Regions from separate parts of the Branchiibius hedensis genome, predicted to be linked through region 3. Evidence: predicted binding sites of a transcription regulator. Region 3 holds the regulator's gene; each other region holds the start of a gene.
The links. The regulator LexA, encoded in region 3, represses DNA repair genes until DNA is damaged. The targets are predictions, from matches to a motif close to TCGAACANNTGTTCGA.

Region 1: a site for LexA is predicted at 797-812, ahead of DR843_RS04700 (SAV_6107 family HEPN domain-containing protein). Genes of this name have one in related genera too.
Region 2: a site for LexA is predicted at 1,393-1,408, ahead of DR843_RS12855 (HNH endonuclease signature motif containing protein). Genes of this name have one in related genera too.

The regions. Positions count from the first base shown of each region.
Region 1 is NZ_UESZ01000001.1:947,655-949,917, reverse strand. It holds gene DR843_RS04705 (DUF3040 domain-containing protein) at 1-174, opposite strand, end outside; gene DR843_RS04700 (SAV_6107 family HEPN domain-containing protein) at 305-772, opposite strand; gene DR843_RS04695 (methylenetetrahydrofolate reductase) at 894-1,817, opposite strand; gene DR843_RS04690 (polyprenyl synthetase family protein) at 1,900-2,263, shown strand, end outside.
Region 2 is NZ_UESZ01000001.1:2,652,930-2,655,192, reverse strand. It holds gene DR843_RS12855 (HNH endonuclease signature motif containing protein) at 1-1,361, opposite strand, end outside; gene DR843_RS12850 (hypothetical protein) at 1,528-1,824, shown strand; gene DR843_RS12845 (hypothetical protein) at 1,837-2,263, opposite strand, start outside.
Region 3 is NZ_UESZ01000001.1:796,652-798,914, forward strand. It holds gene DR843_RS03955 (NAD-dependent protein deacetylase) at 1-729, shown strand, start outside; gene lexA (transcriptional repressor LexA) at 733-1,473, opposite strand; gene DR843_RS03965 (peptidoglycan-binding protein) at 1,794-2,177, shown strand; gene DR843_RS03970 (malate synthase G) at 2,195-2,263, opposite strand, start outside.

The DNA of each region.
Region 1 (2,263 bases), 150 kb from region 3:
GAGCACCACCAGACCGACTCCGACCAGCAGCACCAGAGCACCTAGCAACAAGCGTCGACGCTGGCGCAGCCGATGCGGAACGGCCGCCATGCTGGAAACGAACTTCGGGTCCTCGGCGTAGAGCGCACGCTCCATCTGGTCGAGCAACCGTTGCTCGTGATCGGAGAGCGGCACCGTGACCTCCCATGAATTAACTTCGCCCGGCGGAACGGGCGATGACGCAGTTACTTCTAACTACTGAAAAGGATATGTCGCGCACCTTGAATCCGGTAGCCATACCGACCTACTTGTGTGCCAACCTCGCTCAGCACACCACCGGCCGCAGCAGTGGCGGCGTCGAAGTCACCGGGGGCAGACCGAGGCGGGCGGTCACATCGTCGAGGAACAACCCGACCTGACGCACCAGGTCATCGGCCTCCCGCGCACTGACCTGCGCCGAGCCGCGCTCGACCGCCGCGCGGCGACGAGCGGTCGCGGCAAAGAACTGGCACCACTCAGCCAACTCCGGAGCCACCAGCGGGACGATGTCCCACACGCTGCGCAGCCGGGTACGCCGCGCCGGCAAAGGCCGGGCGGCGAGAATGGCGGCCGCGGCACGCAGCGCCGCCAGATGTGCCGTGGCGAAGCGGTCGGCGGCGCTGGTGGCGTTCCCGGCGGCCAGCAGACCGATCCGGCAGCGATCCAACAAGTCCCCGACCTGCGGATCGGTCACCGGCGCTGGCACCGGGCGCGGGGCGGTCGTGCGGGTGGGACGCGAAACGGTTGCGGTCATCACGGCTCCTGACGGCGGACGTTCCCGAACGTTTGTTCGAGATGCCAGCCACGGTAGCCGTGGGGTCCGACAGCCTCCGGTCTACCGGCGAACGCCCAGGTCAGCGGCCTGATGAGCGCCGTCAGGACGCGGCAGAGATCTCCGCAGGCTGGCCCAGGTTGCTCACGACTTCGAGACTGGCCGTCGAGCGGTTCATCGTGATGAAGTGCACACCGGGTGCGCCTTCGGCGAGCAACCGCTGCGCGTGTTCGGTGCACACCGCGATCCCCTCCGCGCGCACCGCGTCCGGATCGTCCCGGACCGCTTCGAGCCGGTCAAGAACCGCCTGGGCCAGCGGCTGACCGTTCAGTTTCGTCATGCGCTGCAGCTGTCCGTACGCCGTGACTGGCAACAGCCCCGGCACGATCTGGAAGTCCGGTCGTCGGGCCGCGACGTCATCTCGCAACCGCAGGTACGTGTCGACGTCGGTGACCATCTGGGTGATCGCGAAGTCAGCTCCGGCGTCCGCCTTGCGCACAAGCACCTCCACGTCCGCGGCCAACGATGCCGACTCCGGGTGCCGGTCGGGGAAGGCTCCGACGCCAACGGTGAAGTCGCCCAGGCCACGCACGAGTTCCACCAACTGGTCAGCGTGGTCCAGGCCACCGGGGTGCGGCGTCCAGGGTGTGCCCAGACCCCCGGCCGGATCCCCACGGACGGCCAGCACGTTGCGGATCCCGGCGTCGGCGTACGCCCCGATCACTGAACGCAGGTCGGCGACGCTTGTCCCGACGCAGGTCAGGTGAGCCATCGTCGTCAGCGTCGTACGGGATTCGATCTGTCCGGTGATGCGCACGGTGCGGTCACGGGTGCTACCACCCGCGCCGTACGTCACGGACACGAAAGAAGCCACCGGCTCGACCCGGCGGATGGATTCCCACAGCACCGCTTCGGCACCGTCGTCCTTCGGCGGGAAGAACTCGAAGCTGAAGGACGGCTCGGCGCGACGAAGCAGGTGCGGTATCAGCGGTCGCGCCGAGGTCGCGGCGGATCGATCGGCGGGCATGGCGGAAGTCTACGGATCGTTGTGGTGTCCACGGTTCCACCCGCGATTGGTGAGACGCTGCCCGGCTTGCGAGAATGGCTGCGTGGCCGACGCACTGGAAGCCCGCGACCTTCGCGCTCGCGTGCAAAACACCCTGGATTCCTTTCGGATCCAGGAGCAGGACGTGCTGGCCCCTCTCGGGGAACCCGCCACGGCCCTGCTCGACGCGGTTTTCTCGCTGCTGCAGGGCGGCAAGCGGTTGCGTGCCGCCTTCTGCTTCTGGGGGTACTTGGGGTCGGGCGGCGCGGACGGCGACCCGGTGGTGCGCGCAGCCAGCGCGATGGAGGTCTTCCAGGCCGCAGCACTGCTGCACGACGACGTGATGGACGCCAGTGACATCCGCCGCGGACAGCCGACAGCGCACGTCGCCCTCGCGGCCCAGCACCGCCGCGCCGGTTGGTACGGCG
Region 2 (2,263 bases), 1.9 Mb from region 3:
TCCGACCCGCACAGCAGCGCCAGGTCGTCGAGGTTGGTGGTGCCGCCCGCCGCCCATGGTTTTCGCCAGTGGTGCCCTTCACACCAGCCCGGTGGCCGATCGCAGCCGGGCATCGCGCAGCCACCGTCACGGTTCTCGATCGCTCGCCGTTGATGGATCGTGAACGTGCGTTTGGATCGCCCAAGATCGAGTGGGACGGACGCCCCGTCGAAGACTTGCGGGATCAGCCCGGCGTTGCACGCCAGTCGCCGTACCTCACCGGCGCTCATCCGGCTGCCGGTCGACAACGTCGCCGCCCGGACGCCCTGGGCCAGGGTCTCGAAATCGAAGTTGACCGTCAGGATCGCCGAGACACCACCGGCACCCGGCAGTTTGTCGGTCGGTAGGTGTTCGCACAGCTGAGCCAGTGCCCGGCCCTCCCGATGCTGCTTGTCCAGCGGAAGACCGCCCGCCTCGGCGGCGTCCGCCGCGTCGAGGTCGGCCTCGACCTGGGCCAGGGTGGGCGCCCAGCCGGCCACGGGAGCGGCGCCAGGCGCGGCGCCGACATCCACTGCGGCCCAGTCCGGTGGTCGCGGCGTGGTCTGCTCGGAACTCCCGGGCGGTCCTGCGTCCATCAAGTGGAACCGCCGCGGGGCGCTGATCGCCTCCACCGCCGCCTGCAGCATCTGCGCCTGCACCTCCGGCAGCAGGAATCCGCCCTTGAACAAACCCGGCTTGAACTCCTTCATCCAGAACGCCGACTGCTCCCACGCCGACTGCTCCTGGGCAACCAGTTGGTCGTTCTCGTGCGCATCCGCGTCGTGCACCGACTCGAACGCCTCCCGCATCCGGGTCGCACGCCGCGACAGGTCCGGCAACGGCATCTTCGGAGCCGCCGCGAGCAATTCCCGCTCGGCCCGCGTGCGGTCCGCCTCCGACACCGACGGCGGCAACGCCGCCAACCCACGGGCGATCACCCGGGCCTGCTCTTTGGACACCCGCCCGGCAGCCAGAGAGTCGCTGGTCGCCGGCGCATCGGCCAACTGCTTGCCCAGGTAGAGCAGGGCGTTGCCCTCCCGGCGGTCCCCACCGAACTGCCCGGCGAGCATCGACCCCACCGCACCGGGCGAGCCACCCGCGGCAGTGGTCACCGCCCGCACCCGATCGGCCGCGTTCACCATTGCCGACTCGATCCGTGCCTTCGCCGACCCCAACCGGCCCGACGCAGCCAAAGCACTGGTCTGCGAGACCTGTTCCCACTCGCCAAACGCGATCAACCGGTCTAGCGCAGAGTGCAACTCAGTCACCAGGCCGGCGAGCGTAGCGTCGGCCGAGGGAGCAGCCGACACCGCTACCGCATCAACGGATTCAATAGTCTTCACGCCAGCGCCACCTCCCCAGGTTGCCGGACCCCCGAACGTCTGTACGAGATCAAATTACTGACCACCACTGACACCCGCCATGGGCGAATCCGGTTGTGTGGACAACTCAGCGGTCCGGTGCGCTATCCACAGATCACGCTCAGCAGCCATCGCCTAGCGTGGAGACATGGCTTCCTTCCCCACCGCACCTGTCGTCGCTGCCGGACTCATCGGAGGGTATGGCGTGGCCCGGGCGACCGGCGTACGTCCCCTCGGCGGTGTAGTCCTCGCTGCCGCTGGCGTTGCCGCTGGACGAGAATGGCTGTCGCGTAAGGGCATTCCGACGACTGCGGCACTGAGCGCGCTCTACCTGACGGCTTTCGGCGGCTCCCACCCACTGGCCAAAAAGCTGGGGGCGTGGCCGTCGGTGCTTGCGGTGACTGCCGTCGCGGCTGGCGTCACATACCTTGTCGCGGACACATAACGTCGGCTGCCGTCACGACCGTGATCCTGCAACGGCGGCCAGGGCTTCCTGATAACCCGAGCCGATCGTTATCAACGTGATCCACTTACTTTTGTAGCCAAGAGGTTCCTCGTGCCAGGTCGCGTCCGGACGAACTTCGTGTAACCAGGTTATGTCGGCGTCGGACCGCACGAGGGTGCCTATCCATTGCGCGCTAAGCCGTTCCTCCTGCTCGATGCTGACCAGCTGGGCCGCGGCGGCCATCGAGCGTAGGACGGATGCAACGTTGTCCAGCGCCAGCGGCGACGGCGCTCGAGGTGGCCAGGTGGGCAATCCGCGCGAGTAGTCCTGCTCGAACCCCTTGCGTCGCTTGATGCGCACGACATCTTTGATCCGGAAGGCGGAATAGCCGTCGAAGTAGCCGCCGTCTCTGATGTTTTGGATGACGGCCCAATTGTCT
Region 3 (2,263 bases):
GCGGGGGAACGACGCATCCAGCCGATGACAGCGGCTGAGTTGTTGGCGACTCCGCAGGCGCGGCAACGGTATTGGGCCCGCTCCTACGTGGGGTGGCCACGCTTCGCCGCAGCGCGACCGAACGTCGGACATGAAGCGGTCACCCAACTGCAACGCGCGGGCCTGGTCGGCACGGTCATCACCCAGAATGTCGATGGCCTGCACCAACGAGCAGGCGCCCGCGATGTCGTCGAGTTGCACGGAAACCTCGACCGGGTCGTGTGTATGGCCTGCGGTCAGCGCTTCCCGCGGGAACTCATCGACGCCTGTTTCGAGGTCCTGAACCCGGGTTTCGACCGATCCGCCGACGCCGCCTTGCGACCCGACGGTGATGTGGCACTGGATGACGAGGAGGTGCGCGCCTTCAAGGTCGCGCATTGCGCTGCGTGTGGTTCGGACCTGCTCAAACCCGACGTGGTGATGTTCGGCGAGTCGGTGCCGCGCCCGCTGGTGCAGGACTGCTTCGAGGCCGTCGAAAACTCCCGTTCCCTCCTGGTTCTTGGCTCCTCACTTGCCGTGATGTCCGGGTACCGCTTCGTCCGGCGGGCCGCCGCCCTGGGTATCCCGGTGCTGGCGATCACGCATGGTTGGACCCGCGGCGACGCCGAACTCACCGCCAAACTCGACGCACCGTTGGGCCCTTCGCTGGTCGAGTTGGTGAAGGCCGTTGGCGACCCGATCAACGCCTGAGCGTCAGATCCGCCGCAGGACCGCCGTCACCTTGCCCAGGATCGTCGCGTCCGTGCCGTCGATCGGCGAGTACTGCTCGTTGTGTGGCAGCAACCACACCTTGTCGGCGGTGCGCTTGAACGTCTTGACCGTGGCTTCGCTGTCCAGCATCGCTGCCACGATGTCACCGTTGTCGGCGGTCTGCTGTTGACGGACCACGACCCAGTCCCCGTCGCAGATCGCGGCGTCGACCATGGAGTCGCCGACGACCTTCAGCAGGAACAAGTCCCCTTCGCCGACCAACTGCTTGGGCAGCGGGAAGACGTCTTCGACAAGCTGCTCGGCGAGGATCGGGCCACCAGCAGCGATCCGGCCCACCACGGGGACGTACGACGCGGCGGGGCGTTCGTCGCCGACTCCCGTCTCGTCGTACGCAGTGCCGTCTGTTGTGTCGTCTGAGGCGGTCCGTGCGCCGTCCGCCGCCGCCTTGCGCCGCCGTTTGCCCGGGGCGTCATCGAGCGGAAGAACCTCGATGGCGCGGGGCAGATTCGGGTCCCGGCGGATGTAGCCGAGTCGCTCGAGCATGGACAACTGGTGGGCCACTGAACTAGGGCTGGTCAAGCCGACCGCCTCACCGATCTCCCGCAGACTCGGCGGATACCCGCGCCGCTGGACCGAACTGCGGATCACTTCAAGCACCTTGCGCTGCCGCGTCGTCAGCCCGCGGCCGTCGCGTCGCTCCGGCATCTCGTGGATCTTGCCCATCAGGTCCGTCTCCCTATCTGCGAAACCCGCCGAATGACGCGGCGAGCGATGTTGTCGGTGGTCGCTGGTGTGCTGTGTCCATGAAGACAACGGCCGTGGGATTCAGGCTAGGGCGTTCGCACACGAGTTCCAAACATGTGTACGACGCGTGTCGCCGGGACAGTGGTGCCGAAATGGTCAACGAACCCACGATCGAACCTTGCCTGTCTTCGAACAAGCGTGCTATACATCGTATCGAAGTGAAATCGAACGCCTGTTCGATTTCCACAGGTGTCACTGGTTCACCCGCAGGTCGAACCGCACCGTGTCAGGAGGAAGCCATGAGCGCAGTCCCCGTTCTCGTCCCCGTCGCCCGTCCCGCGCGCCGTCCCGACCTTCGACTGGTTCCGGATCTGCCGGCGTCGCCGACCGGCGTCGCGCGGCCCGCCGCTCACCTGCGGCTGACCCGGCGCGGCTACCTGGCCATCGGCGTGATTGTCGTGGCCGTGACCGTTGCCTGCGGCATGCTCATCGCGCACGCCGTTGCCCCCGCCCCCACGGGGCCCAGCTCGGTGGTCGTGCAGTCGGGTCAGACACTGTCTGAGGTTGCGCACCACGCGCTGCCGCAGTTGCCGGTGCAGGAGGCGGTCGTGCGCGTCCAGCTGGCCAACGACCTCAACTCGCTCCAGGTCAGCGCGGGTCAGACGTTGCTGATCCCGCGCTGACCTGCGAGTCGGTCCGGTCAGGCGTTCGCCGCCTTGAACTCGCGTCGCCGGGCGTGCAGCAGCGGTTCGGTGTACCCCGAGGGCTG